DNA from 2 places in the Desulfitobacterium elongatum genome. Region 1 is predicted to be linked to the other one. Evidence: a T-box and tRNA genes for the amino acid it is inferred to sense, from the RefSeq annotation. Region 1 holds a T-box; the other holds one or more tRNA genes.
What was found. The T-box of region 1 lies ahead of thrS (threonine--tRNA ligase). A T-box ahead of a tRNA ligase gene usually reads a tRNA of that ligase, here a tRNA-Thr.

Region 1 (6,652 bases):
GAATATATGGTTATACGAAAAGCTTGTGCATTTCGTAATGGAACCGAAATATGAGCATGCTCTGCTCATATACTCTACTATGGGGGGATGCTAGGTGGAACAGCACTCCGTGCAGGTTGGGACTCGATATTATAGGGATAGTATCTATCAGCGTCTCAGGCAGCTTCAGGTACAAGAGGATCTACCTGTGGTTATCCATGAGTATCAGCAAGGAAAGCGTTGGCTCATTGATTGTGAGTTCCAGATTTCTGCTCAGGATGAGCTAGAGGATCAAAATACACTAAAGAAGATTCATAGCTATTATCTGGCTAATGCACTTGCTGAAATCATCTTACTCCATTGGGAAAAGGATCATGTCCGCTGGCTCCTTAAGAAAGAGTATAAAATGAAGAGAGAGGAATCTGAGATTGTCTTAGAAAAGGCCCTTCAATACTTGAATCAGGAATTAAGAGAATGGAAGAGCTATCGAATCAGCCGAAAATCCTCCCTCGTGAATCAGATTCTGAACTGCTTAGATTCTCAATCGGTTTTTGATATTGAAGGTTTTTTGAGATTCCGGGCGCATGACTACAAAGCGGAAATACACAAAGCAGTTGCTTACATTGTCAATGAACATGTAATAGAAAAGGAATACTTGGAGTTTATTGAGCTACTAAAGCACTTTGTCGACTCTCAGAAGCCACGTTTACATACCTTGCATGTAGGAATCACGAGTCAAGGGAAGTTCAATCTCTACAATGAAGAAGGGAAGAAAATAACCCATCAATTTTTGGATGAGATTACCTTTGGGGATGGTGAGCTCTCGTATGAAGATATGCTTGTCAGTGCTTTGATCGCAGTTGCTCCTCGACAGATTGTTATGCATATTCGTTATGAAGGGTATAAGAATACTCTGCAGACCATTTTTAAGGTCTTTGAAGGTCGAGTGAGTTATTGTGAGGGCGGATGTACAATTTGCCGTAAGATTTGACAAAGAGGTCAATGGCCGATATAATAATCTCAATTTTACTAGTGGGTAAAAGCTGATAATAGTAAATTTTTTAAAATGTAAAAAACAGTGATGAGGAGAGTACTCTGTTTTCTTGTGCAAGAGAAGAAGTGTCAAGGGCTGGAAGCATTTCTCACAAGGGTCGGACGAAGACCACCTCTGAGTGCCGAGTCGAAGCTATAATAGGTGCGTAGACTAAGCCGTTTCCCGCGTTAAGGGTTAAAAGAGAAGGCATTTGAAGAATAGGCATATAAAGTCTGTATCATTTGCTTTAACTTGGGTGGAACCACGGGAATTAACTCTCGTCCCATATTGGGATGAGGGTTTTTTATATTTTTCTTTATAAAACTCGGATATCGAATACTAAGAATGGTAAAGGGAGTTGACGAATATGCTAAAGATTACATTAAAAGATGGCTCGGTTCGCGAAGTCGAACAGGGGACAAGCTTGGCAGGGCTTGCAGCCTCGATATCAAGAGGGCTTGCAAAAGTAGCGGTTGCTGGAAAAGTAAATGGAGCGACTAAGGATCTGGCTTATGTTCTTAATGAAGATTCAGAAGTTGAGATTCTCACCCTAGATAGTGAGGAAGGCTTGGAAGTTCTCCGTCATTCTACCTCTCACTTAATGGCACAAGCTGTGCAGAATTTATTCCCAGGAACGAAGCTAGGGATCGGACCGGCGATTGCCAATGGCTTTTATTATGATTTTGATTCAGAACATGTCTTTACCCCAGAAGATTTAGAGAAGATTGAAGCAGAGATGCATCGCTTAGCTAAAGAAAACAACGCCTATGTGCGTAAAGAAGCACCTCGTAGTGAGGCTTTAGCTTATTTTGCAGAACTTGGGGAAAAGTATAAGGTTGAGCTGATTGAAGATTTGCCAGAAAGTGTGGCAATCTCTATGTACACACAAGGCAGCTTCACCGATCTTTGCGCAGGACCGCATATTTCCTCTACGGGCCCAATTAAGGCATTTAAACTTTTAAATCTTGCAGGAGCATACTGGCGTGGAAGCGAGAAGAATAAAATGCTTCAACGGATTTATGGAACGGTATGGGCGAAGCAAGCAGACCTCGATGATTATCTCTTTAAGTTGGAAGAGGCCAAACGACGTGACCACCGCAAACTAGGACTAGAGCTTGATCTCTTCAGTCTACATGATGAAGGTCCGGGATTCCCCTTCTTTCACCCAAAGGGCATGATTCTTCGCAATCAGTTAGAAGATTTCTGGCGTCGTGAGCATCGCAAGAGAGGCTACCAGGAAATCAAAACTCCGGTCATCTTGAGTCGGAGCCTATGGGAACAATCCGGTCACTGGGGCCATTACAAAGATAATATGTACTTCACTCAGATTGACGATCAGGATTTTGCGGTTAAACCGATGAACTGTCCTGGTGGAATGATCATGTATAAACAAAAAATGAGAAGCTATCGGGATCTCCCGCTGAGAATGGGTGAACTCGGGTTAGTCCATCGTCATGAGTTATCCGGAGCCTTACATGGACTCCTGCGGGTACGTAATTTTACCCAGGATGATGCGCATATCTTCATGCTTCCTTCTCAAATCAAGGAGGAAATCATCGGAGTTATTGAACTCGTAGATTATTTCTACAAGGTGTTTGGTTTTGAGTATAACGTAGAACTTTCGACACGTCCGGAAGATTCGATGGGCTCGGATGAGACTTGGGAAATGGCTACAAATGCTTTGAAGGACGCCTTAGAAGCTAAAGGAATGGACTTTAAGATCAATCCTGGCGATGGGGCTTTCTACGGACCGAAGATCGACTTCCATCTGCGCGATTGCTTAGGACGGACCTGGCAGTGTGGTACGATTCAGCTGGACTTCCAGATGCCTGAAAAGTTTGATCTCACCTATATCGGAGAAGATGGTCAAAAGCACCGCCCGGTTATGGTTCATCGGGTCGTCTATGGAAGTATCGAACGCTTCATTGCTCTCCTTACTGAGCATTATGCCGGAGCCTTCCCGACCTGGCTTGCACCTGTTCAAGTACGGATTCTCCCCATCAGTGAGCGTCATCAAGAGTATGCACACGAAGTCGTTCGTCGCTTGAATGAACTAGAAATCCGTGCTGAGGTCGATGACCGACGCGAAAAAATCAACTACAAAATCCGCGAAGCTCAAACAGAGAAAATACCCTTTACCCTTGTCGTCGGAGATCAGGAGGCAGAGACAGAAGCTGTTGCCGTTCGCCGTTATGGACAGAGCAATTCCGGAGAGAAGATGTCTGTTGCCGAGTTTATCGCTCTGGCCCAAGAAGAGATTGAGAGCAAGAAAAAACTCTTTCAGTCCTGAAAAAGACCCAATACTGTAGCTTTTCGTGCAGAACGAAACCCGTGGTAGGGTTTCGGCCTTGGCGCGGCGCCACCGGTTTACATGCAGTAAAGCAGAAGGGTTTGGCAACGAAAGTGTCCAGTGGACATTTTCGCCCGAGGCGGCATTCCACAAATGATACTCATCCGCTGAAGGTGCTCCCTCGGAAGCAAGTGAGGCCTTCGTCCGAATGCTCCGCCGCATTCGAGCCCCGGAGCTATTGAGTGAACGCTGCGTGAGAAGCTACATGCCCGAATTGAAAGCTTGAAATTTTATTTTCTTGACAAAGGGCTTAAAAACAAATATACTATTTAATGTTCAAGTAGAAGCCATCCGCTTCTCACCTCATGGCTCTAGTCGATGAGGTATCTTCGGGTCCTGAGCTTAGTTGCTTGCTCATGATTTGTATGGAAGACGGGTGGAACTCTGCCCGTCTTTTTTTGTTTCTATAATTTTAAATGGGGGTGGTTTGTTATTAGCAAGGATTTACGGATTAATGACGAAATCCGGGCCCGAGAAGTCCGTCTTGTCGGGGAAGAAGGAGAGCAACTCGGTATTTTGCAACTGAGAGATGCTCAGAGTTTAGCCATGGATAAATCTCTAGATTTAGTGGAGATTGCACCGACTGCTAAGCCGCCTGTTTGTAAAATCATGGATTATGGTAAGTACAAATATGAGCAGGCTAAACGGGATAAAGATGCCCGCAAGAAGCAGAAGACCATGGAAATTAAGGAAGTCAAGCTTCGTCCGAATATTGAGGATCATGACTTCGAAACGAAAGCACGCAACGCCCAACGCTTCTTAACAGATGGCGACAAGGTTAAGGTAACAATCATGTTCCGTGGTCGGGAGATTACTCATCCGGACTTAGGAAAAACATTGTGCGTACGCCTGGCTGAGTTTTGTAAAGCGGAGGCTAATATAGAGCGTGAAGCTAAACTTGAAGGGCGCAATATGATTATGATCTTAGCGCCGATCAAACACGACTAACACGAGAGGGGGATATCCCAATGCCAAAAATGAAAACTCATCGCGGTGCCGCGAAACGTTTTAAGAAAACAGGTACTGGTAAAATCGTTCGTTATCATGCTTTCACAAGCCATATCCTAGAGAAAAAATCTCCGAAGCGTAAACGCAACCTTCGTAAGTCTGCGGTTATGCACAAGACCGATGCAAAGCGCATTGCTCGTATGGTTGCTTATCTATAATACCTTAAGAAGTAAAAGGAGGTCTTCGCTATGGCCCGTGTTAAAAGAGGGGTAACGAAGCATCAGCGTCATAAAAAAGTATTAAAACTTGCAAAAGGTTTCCGTGGAGCTAAGAGTAAACTCTTCCGCCCAGCAAACGAGCAAGTTATGAAATCTCTGGCCTATGCTTATGCTCACCGTAAAGATAAAAAGGGTGATTTCCGCAAACTGTGGATCGCTAGAATCAATGCAGCTGCCCGTATGAATGGGTTAACTTACAGCCGCATGATGAATGGTCTCAAAAAAGCCGGTGTATCCGTTAACCGTAAGATCCTGGCTGAACTCGCTGTACGCGATGCTGCTGCTTTCACAGAACTCGTGAATGTAGCCAAAGCTCAAGTTGGAGCGAAGTAAATAATGATGTGAAAGGGTGCTAAGGCACCCTTTTTGCTTAAGTCGAGCTATCCGTTTGGATAATTGGCCAAATGGGTATAACATGGGGTAGATGGATTCGCGGGGTGATTTTTTTTGCTAACCTCTCTACAGAATGAGCAAGTCAAATATGTTGTTAATCTACATAAGAGGAAGTTCCGCGAGGAAACGGGTGAGTTTCTGGTGGAGGGCTGGCGCTTCGTCGAAGAGGCGATTCGTCGGGGAGCAGAAATCACCAGGGTTTTTGTGTGTCCAGAGCGGCAGAGTGAGGCTTGGCCTAGCTTGGCCGAGGCTTTAGCTAAAAGTAAGGTTCCGGTGACTTTGGTGGATGAGAAAGTCATCCGCAAGATGAGTGACACGGAAAATCCTCAAGGAATCCTTGCCGTAGTGACTCAGCCTAAGTGGACTTGGAAAGACTTGAGCGTTCACTCGGATCAGGTGCTCTTGGTATTAGACGGGATTCAAGACCCTGGCAACTGCGGAACGATTTTAAGGACGGCGTTAGCAGCGGGTATAGATCAGGTCTGCTTAACAGAGGGAACCGTAGATCTTTATAATTTGAAAGTCCTAAGAAGTACGATGGGTGCTATTTTCTCCTTGAAGATCCTGTCCCATTGTCAACCTGAGGAGATCATGGATTTCTGCTCGGAGCACGAACTTCAGGTTCTTACGGGGGATATCGACGGAGAGAATCTCTATCATACGGATTTATCCCTTCCTCTAGCGCTCGTTGTGGGCAATGAGGGTAACGGTCCTTCTCCGATTTTCCGAGGAGAAGGGGTGAAGCAAATTACGATTCCCATGAATCATGAGGTTGAATCTCTAAATGTCGCGATGGCTTCTGGAATTATTCTTTATGAAATCGTACGGCGAAGGATTAATAAAATTTAATGACTCCACCTAAGGTAAGTTATCTTTACACGCTTTGACGACTGGTTTCCTTGTAAATCACAGAGGGGAATGTTATAATTTTCTGTGAACAGGTTTCAGGAAATCCAGGCCGAAAGGTGGACTTGCTATGTCGCCAGCAGAGTGGTTTTGGAAGATTTTTGAGGTAACCGGTTCCCCAAATGCGTATTTACTTTATAAACAATACGTACAGCAATAAGAAAACGCAATGATCAGGTTAAAAGGAGTTTTTCTTTGCAGGGAGGTTGAGCCTAAGACTGAGAGCTTAGCCAAGAGAAGTCCTCATCTAGAATTAGATGTTCAGTTTCGCCTGAGAGTGGCTTATTGAAAGTGTAGGTAAGCCCGGTCCCCACCGTTAACGGGGAATAAAGCTGCGGCTCATTGAGCTGAACCAGGGTGGTACCGCGGGAGTTGATTCTCGTCCCTTTTTTTAGGGATGGGAATTTTTGTTTTATTTTTAGGTCTAAGTTTTTTTAGACTTGGTGCTACTTATATTATTCTAACTTAGGAGGGTTATCGCTTGAAGCAGGACGTTCAACGTATTCAAGAAGAAACTTTATCTGAACTTAAGAAACTATCGACCTTGGATGAACTTCAGGAATTGAAGGTCAAGGTCCTTGGGAAGAAAGGGACCCTTACGGCACTTTTGCGACAGATGGGGAGCTTAAGCCCAGAAGAGCGCCCCATCTTTGGACAAGTTGTGAATGAAGCCCGAGATATACTCGAGGGAGCATGGACTCGTCGCACTGAAGAACTTTCTAATGCGGCAATGCAGAAACAACTCGAAGAAGAAAAACTGGATAT
Region 2 (6,652 bases), 1.5 Mb from region 1:
CGAGTCGCGGATGGCTCACCATCCAATTTATGCGGGTGTAACTCAGTGGTAGAGTGTCACCTTGCCAAGGTGAAAGTCGCGAGTTCGAATCTCGTCACCCGCTCCAAAAGAACCATGCGCTCGTAGCTCAGCTGGATAGAGCGTCTGACTACGAATCAGAAGGCCAGGGGTTCGAATCCCTTCGAGCGCACCATTTAAAATTACAAATCCTCAAAGATGCCGTTGTAGCTCAGTTGGTAGAGCGTATCCTTGGTAAGGATAAGGTCACCGGTTCAATCCCGGTCAATGGCTCCATAAAATGCGGGAGTGGCGGAACTGGCAGACGCGCACGTTTGAGGGGCGTGTGGGTAACTCCATACGGGTTCAAGTCCCGTCTTCCGCACCAATTAAGTTAATATTGCGGAGAAGTACTCAAGTGGCTGAAGAGGACGGTTTGCTAAACCGTTAGAGTGGGTAACTGCTGCGAGGGTTCGAATCCCTCCTTCTCCGCCAGGATAATTTTAATATTCCTCGATAGCTCAATGGTGGAGCAACCGGCTGTTAACCGGTAGGTTGTAGGTTCGAGTCCTACTCGGGGAGCCATGGCAGGGTAGCCAAGTGGTCTAAGGCAAGTGGTTCATACCCGCTCATTCGAGGGTTCAAATCCCCCCCCTGCTACCACACTTGCGGGTGTAGCTCAATGGTAGAGCGCTAGCCTTCCAAGCTAGTTACGTGAGTTCGATTCTCATCACCCGCTCCATATGAATTTTAAGCCGCACTGGTGTCAGTGCGGCTTTTGTTTTTTTGTTTTTTGCAGCGATAAATCAGATATTAGCTCTTTGCACAGCTAGGTCCTCTTCGCTGAGAGGATCTAAAAACACTAATGCTCCCCATATTCCCAAATCACAGAAAAGTAACGGCCTCCTTTAATGCTGTCATATTTATCCTTGCTATTATTCGCTGAGAAATAAATTCCATTCCTGGAATTAAGGTAAAAAGGGATCCTACTTGTGACTGTTTATAGATAACCTGAATGAAGGTCATAAATTTATCTTTGTCCGTTTGTAAAATATTAGATGAAAGGATATTTACAAGAAAATGGATAAAACTGAAACTTGTGATCTTCACTTTGCAAAATTGCAAATTAAAATCAAAAAGTATTTGACAAGATGAGCTTGGACATGTATTATTGTTATTGCGCTAACAACGGCCCGTTGGTCAAGCGGCCTAAGACACCGCCCTTTCACGGCGGCTACACGGGTTCGAATCCCGTACGGGTCACCAAATTCCGGGGGATTAGCTCAGCTGGGAGAGCGCCTGCCTTACAAGCAGGATGTCGGCGGTTCGATCCCGTCATCCCCCACCAAACAAAACAAGGCCCCGTGGTGTAGTGGTTAACATGCCTGCCTGTCACGCAGGAGATCGTCGGTTCAAGTCCGATCGGGGTCGCCATTTCAAATTTCATAAACATTGTGGGTAGGTGGCCGAGTGGTTAAAGGCGGCAGACTGTAAATCTGTTCCGAAAGGTACGGTGGTTCGAATCCATCCCTGCCCACCACAAAACATCGCGGGATGGAGCAGCGGTAGCTCGTCGGGCTCATAACCCGAAGGTCGTCGGTTCAAATCCGGCTCCCGCAACCAAGTTATTAAGTCAACGGAAGTTGATTTAGTATAAGCCGATTGGGGTGTCGCCAAGCGGTAAGGCACCAGACTTTGACTCTGGCATTCGTAGGTTCGAATCCTGCCACCCCAGCCAGCAAGATGAGCCATTAGCTCAGTCGGTAGAGCACCTGACTTTTAATCAGGGTGTCCCGCGTTCGAGTCGCGGATGGCTCACCATCCAAATTATGCGGGTGTAACTCAGTGGTAGAGTGTCACCTTGCCAAGGTGAAAGTCGCGAGTTCGAATCTCGTCACCCGCTCCAAAGAACCATGCGCTCGTAGCTCAGCTGGATAGAGCGTCTGACTACGAATCAGAAGGCCAGGGGTTCGAATCCCTTCGAGCGCACCATTTAAAATTACAAATCCTCAAAGATGCCGTTGTAGCTCAGTTGGTAGAGCGTATCCTTGGTAAGGATAAGGTCACCGGTTCAATCCCGGTCAATGGCTCCATAAAATGCGGGAGTGGCGGAACTGGCAGACGCGCACGTTTGAGGGGCGTGTGGGTAACTCCATACGGGTTCAAGTCCCGTCTTCCGCACCAATTAAGTTAATATTGCGGAGAAGTACTCAAGTGGCTGAAGAGGACGGTTTGCTAAACCGTTAGAGTGGGTAACTGCTGCGAGGGTTCAAATCCCTCCTTCTCCGCCAGGATAATCTTAATATTCCTCGATAGCTCAATGGTGGAGCAACCGGCTGTTAACCGGTAGGTTGTAGGTTCGAGTCCTACTCGGGGAGCCATGGCAGGGTAGCCAAGTGGTCTAAGGCAAGTGGTTCATACCCGCTCATTCGAGGGTTCAAATCCCCCCCCTGCTACCACACTTGCGGGTGTAGCTCAATGGTAGAGCGCTAGCCTTCCAAGCTAGTTACGTGAGTTCGATTCTCATCACCCGCTCCATATGATTTTTAAACCGCACTGGTGTCAGTGCGGTTTTTGCTATCTGTATATCGTTTGGCTTCAGAGATCTAGAAAGAGCATCAGATAGAGAGTACGGCATTAACTAAGAGCTCACTTAGATTTATCCCGAGCTTGGATTAGAACGCATTGGTTATGTATAAGGTGCAAGCCTTGCTTATTCCCTTTCTGGATCGCCTCTTCGCTTTCGCTACCTGGTTGCATCCAAATTCTTTGGATGCCAAGCTTTGCACATTCATCGATAATCTGTTCAGTTACTTTCGGTGGAACGACCACACTAATAGCATCTGGCACCAAAGGAAGGGTACTCAGATTGTGATAACAAGGATCCCCGTCAATTTCATTTAATTTGGGATTGATGGCAAAGACATTATAGCCAGCTCTTTTTAATTTGAAGTAAACTTTATTTCCATACTTTGTTGGGTCGTTAGATACACCAACTACTGCCCAATTATCTTTACTTAAGAATTCTTGCATGTCGCCTTGCATATAAACACCTCCTAGACATTGTTCTACATTAGTTTAACTCAATGGAATGAAGTTAGCAATCAACTCACAAATGACTGATAACATCGAGAAGCAAAGGAAACCAAGTGTTTAAATCATAGTAAATATATAATATTAAATTTTCCTTATAGGCTTGACTCAGTAGAACGCATAATGCTATAATCGATAATGTTCCATGCGGAAGTGGCTCAGCGGTAGAGTATTGGCTTCCCAAGCCGAGGGTCGCGGGTTCGAATCCCGTCTTCCGCTCCATAATGAAACATTGGCGCTGCAAAGAATTGCAGCGTTTTTCTATTATACGAGGTGCTAATAATTACGGATAAGGGGAGTCGCTAGGTATCCGTAGTTTTGACTAATTCATTTTCAGCAGTGGTTATTCTGATTTATAGGAGCTTGACGACCTTGCGGGGGTAACGATGAGTGTGTTCGCTATTATTTTGCACTCATTGGGGAACAGTGGGAAATCCTCAATGGAAAAATATAACTCCATTAATGTAGTTGACACTTGGGATTGAACATGATAATATAACTAAGCGCTCAGATGTGAAGAACACTTTTTAGAGAAGAAAATGCTCAATTACATCGAGTGATACAAAAAAGAGTTGACACTTGAAAGTCACTCTGGTAAAATTAAAAATCGTCACAGCAAGTGACAATGGTCTTTGAAAACTAAACAACAAGGAACAGCCAATGACTCGTCAAGAGTTAAAGATTTAGATAATTTGAGCAATCAAATTTTCTTCATAAATTTTATGGAGAGTTTGATCCTGGCTCAGGACGAACGCTGGCGGCGTGCCTAACACATGCAAGTCGAACGGTCCAGTGTCTAACACCGAGTATTTTGGAGCTCGTAAGTGGTGCCTTGCGAGAGCGCGAAGAATGAGCGCTCCACGCATTCAATAAGTACCAACACGAAGCAGAGAATACTGGGTGTTAGATGCTGGATAGTGGCGGACGGGTGAGTAACGCGTGGGTAACCTACCCATTAAATCGGGACAACCCTTGGAAACGAGGGCTAATACCGGATACGCTTAAGAGCTGGCATCAGCACTTAAGGAGAGGTGGCCTCTGAAAATGCTACCGATAATGGATGGACCCGCGTCTGATTAGCTAGTTGGTGGGGTAAAGGCCTACCAAGGCGACGATCAGTAGCCGGCCTGAGAGGGTGAACGGCCACACTGGGACTGAGACACGGCCCAGACTCCTACGGGAGGCAGCAGTGGGGAATCTTCCGCAATGGACGAAAGTCTGACGGAGCAACGCCGCGTGTACGACGAAGGCCTTCGGGTTGTAAAGTACTGTCTTCAGGGACGAACGGTGCGGGTGTGAATAATGCCTGTACATGACGGTACCTGAGGAGGAAGCCCCGGCTAACTACGTGCCAGCAGCCGCGGTAATACGTAGGGGGCAAGCGTTGTCCGGAATCATTGGGCGTAAAGGGCGCGTAGGCGGATATTTAAGTCTGGTGTGAAAACCTAGGGCTCAACCCTGGGAGTGCATCGGAAACTGGGTATCTTGAGGACAGGAGAGGAAAGTGGAATTCCACGTGTAGCGGTGAAATGCGTAGATATGTGGAGGAACACCAGTGGCGAAGGCGACTTTCTGGACTGTAACTGACGCTGAGGCGCGAAAGCGTGGGGAGCAAACAGGATTAGATACCCTGGTAGTCCACGCCGTAAACGATGAGTGCTAGGTGTAGAGGGTATCGACCCCTTCTGTGCCGCAGTTAACACAATAAGCACTCCGCCTGGGGAGTACGGCCGCAAGGTTGAAACTCAAAGGAATTGACGGGGGCCCGCACAAGCGGTGGATTATGTGGTTTAATTCGACGCAACGCGAAGAACCTTACCAAGGCTTGACATCCACAGAATCCTGAGGAAACTTAGGAGTGCCCTTCGGGGAGCTGTGAGACAGGTGGTGCATGGTTGTCGTCAGCTCGTGTCGTGAGATGTTGGGTTAAGTCCCGCAACGAGCGCAACCCCTATATTTAGTTGCTAACGAGTAAGGTCGAGCACTCTAGATAGACTGCCGGTGACAAACCGGAGGAAGGTGGGGATGACGTCAAATCATCATGCCCCTTATGTCTTGGGCTACACACGTAATACAATGGCCGGTACAGACGGAAGCGAAGCCGTGAGGTGGAGCGAATCCGAGAAAGCCGGTCTCAGTTCGGATTGTTCTCTGCAACTCGAGAACATGAAGTCGGAATCGCTAGTAATCGCAGGTCAGCATACTGCGGTGAATACGTTCCCGGGCCTTGTACACACCGCCCGTCACACCACGAAAGTCTGCAACACCCGAAGCCGGTGAGGTAACCCGAAAGGGAGCTAGCCGTCGAAGGTGGGGCCGATGATTGGGGTGAAGTCGTAACAAGGTAGCCGTATCGGAAGGTGCGGCTGGATCACCTCCTTTCTAAGGAGAACGGTTCACTCTAGTAGTGAGCGTATCCTATGGTCGATCCTTTGAAAAAGCTGATGCGAAAGCATTAAGAGTTCAAAGGTGAAGAGTCGAAAGACTCGAAATGCCGAAGAGGCAAACAGGGAAACCTGTAAAGAGCTGTTTGAGTGCAAACTACTTGTTGTTTAGTTTTGAGAGACCAAAAATCTCTCTGATTGGGCTTATAGCTCAGTTGGTTAGAGCGCACGCCTGATAAGCGTGAGGTCGGTGGTTCGAGTCCACCTAGGCCCACCATTTAAGTTGATATTGTGGGGGTATAGCTCAGCTGGGAGAGCACCTGCCTTGCAAGCAGGGGGTCAGCGGTTCGATCCCGCTTACCTCCACCATAATAAAATTTGAATGGTTTTTTGGTTTCTAATTTGTTCTTTGAAAACTGCACAGAGAAAAAGAAATTAACTGTAAATTAGGATAAACATCTGAGAACCTAATGTGGCGGGACGTTTGGTCAAGCTACTAAGGGCGTACGGTGGATGCCTAGGCGCTAAGAGTCGAAGAAGGGCGCGGCGAGCGGCGAAACGCCACGGGGAGCAGTAAGCATGCATTGATCCGTGGATACCCGAATGGGGCAACCCATCCAGAGTCATATCTGGATATCGTTAACTGAATCCATAGGTTAACGAAGACAACCCGGGGAACTGAAACATCTAAGTACCCGGAGGAAGAGAAAGAATAATCGATTCCCTGAGTAGCGGCGAGCGAAACGGGAAGAGCCCAAACCGACCCCTTCGGGGATCGGGGTTGTAGGACCCTCTTTTAGGAATGGATTTCTAGCCGAAGTGATCTGGAAAGATCGAGCAAAGAAGGTAACACTCCTGTAGGCGAAAGGAAGACATTCTGTGAGGGTATCCTGAGTACCGCGGGACACGAGAAACCCCGTGGGAAACCGGGAGGACCACCTCCCAAGGCTAAATACTCCTTAGCGACCGATAGCGAACTAGTACCGTGAGGGAAAGGTGAAAAGCACCCCGGGAGGGGAGTGAAAAAGAACCTGAAACCGTACGCTTACAAGCAGTCAAAGCACTATTAAGGTGTGATGGCGTGCCTTTTGTAGAATGAACCGGCGAGTTACGGTATGTAGCGAGGTTAAGGCGAGAAGCCGGAGCCGGAGCGAAAGCGAGTCTGAAAAGGGCGACTA

Region 2: it has a tRNA-Thr gene. The T-box ahead of thrS (threonine--tRNA ligase) is inferred to sense a tRNA for this amino acid. The anticodon was not compared.

Annotation. Positions count from the first base shown of each region.
Region 1 is NZ_AP038772.1:4,690,045-4,696,696, reverse strand. It holds gene ytxC (sporulation protein YtxC) at 95-970, shown strand; T-box leader at 1,049-1,301, shown strand; gene thrS (threonine--tRNA ligase) at 1,380-3,302, shown strand; ribosomal protein L20 leader region at 3,635-3,768, shown strand; gene infC (translation initiation factor IF-3) at 3,795-4,310, shown strand; gene rpmI (50S ribosomal protein L35) at 4,331-4,528, shown strand; gene rplT (50S ribosomal protein L20) at 4,559-4,921, shown strand; gene ACZ42W_RS22015 (TrmH family RNA methyltransferase) at 5,036-5,830, shown strand; gene pheS (phenylalanine--tRNA ligase subunit alpha) at 6,369-6,652, shown strand, end outside.
Region 2 is NZ_AP038772.1:3,221,919-3,228,570, reverse strand. It holds tRNA gene ACZ42W_RS15260 (tRNA-Lys) at 1-21, shown strand, start outside; tRNA gene ACZ42W_RS15255 (tRNA-Gly) at 32-106, shown strand; tRNA gene ACZ42W_RS15250 (tRNA-Arg) at 117-193, shown strand; tRNA gene ACZ42W_RS15245 (tRNA-Thr) at 219-294, shown strand; tRNA gene ACZ42W_RS15240 (tRNA-Leu) at 301-385, shown strand; tRNA gene ACZ42W_RS15235 (tRNA-Ser) at 402-492, shown strand; tRNA gene ACZ42W_RS15230 (tRNA-Asn) at 508-582, shown strand; tRNA gene ACZ42W_RS15225 (tRNA-Met) at 584-660, shown strand; tRNA gene ACZ42W_RS15220 (tRNA-Gly) at 666-739, shown strand; tRNA gene ACZ42W_RS15215 (tRNA-Glu) at 1,188-1,263, shown strand; tRNA gene ACZ42W_RS15210 (tRNA-Val) at 1,270-1,345, shown strand; tRNA gene ACZ42W_RS15205 (tRNA-Asp) at 1,356-1,431, shown strand; tRNA gene ACZ42W_RS15200 (tRNA-Tyr) at 1,454-1,537, shown strand; tRNA gene ACZ42W_RS15195 (tRNA-Met) at 1,546-1,620, shown strand; tRNA gene ACZ42W_RS15190 (tRNA-Gln) at 1,661-1,735, shown strand; tRNA gene ACZ42W_RS15185 (tRNA-Lys) at 1,743-1,818, shown strand; tRNA gene ACZ42W_RS15180 (tRNA-Gly) at 1,829-1,903, shown strand; tRNA gene ACZ42W_RS15175 (tRNA-Arg) at 1,913-1,989, shown strand; tRNA gene ACZ42W_RS15170 (tRNA-Thr) at 2,015-2,090, shown strand; tRNA gene ACZ42W_RS15165 (tRNA-Leu) at 2,097-2,181, shown strand; tRNA gene ACZ42W_RS15160 (tRNA-Ser) at 2,198-2,288, shown strand; tRNA gene ACZ42W_RS15155 (tRNA-Asn) at 2,304-2,378, shown strand; tRNA gene ACZ42W_RS15150 (tRNA-Met) at 2,380-2,456, shown strand; tRNA gene ACZ42W_RS15145 (tRNA-Gly) at 2,462-2,535, shown strand; gene ACZ42W_RS15140 (CoA-binding protein) at 2,647-3,042, opposite strand; tRNA gene ACZ42W_RS15135 (tRNA-Gly) at 3,238-3,312, shown strand; rRNA gene ACZ42W_RS15130 (16S ribosomal RNA) at 3,810-5,472, shown strand; tRNA gene ACZ42W_RS15125 (tRNA-Ile) at 5,675-5,751, shown strand; tRNA gene ACZ42W_RS15120 (tRNA-Ala) at 5,768-5,843, shown strand; rRNA gene ACZ42W_RS15115 (23S ribosomal RNA) at 5,961-6,652, shown strand, end outside.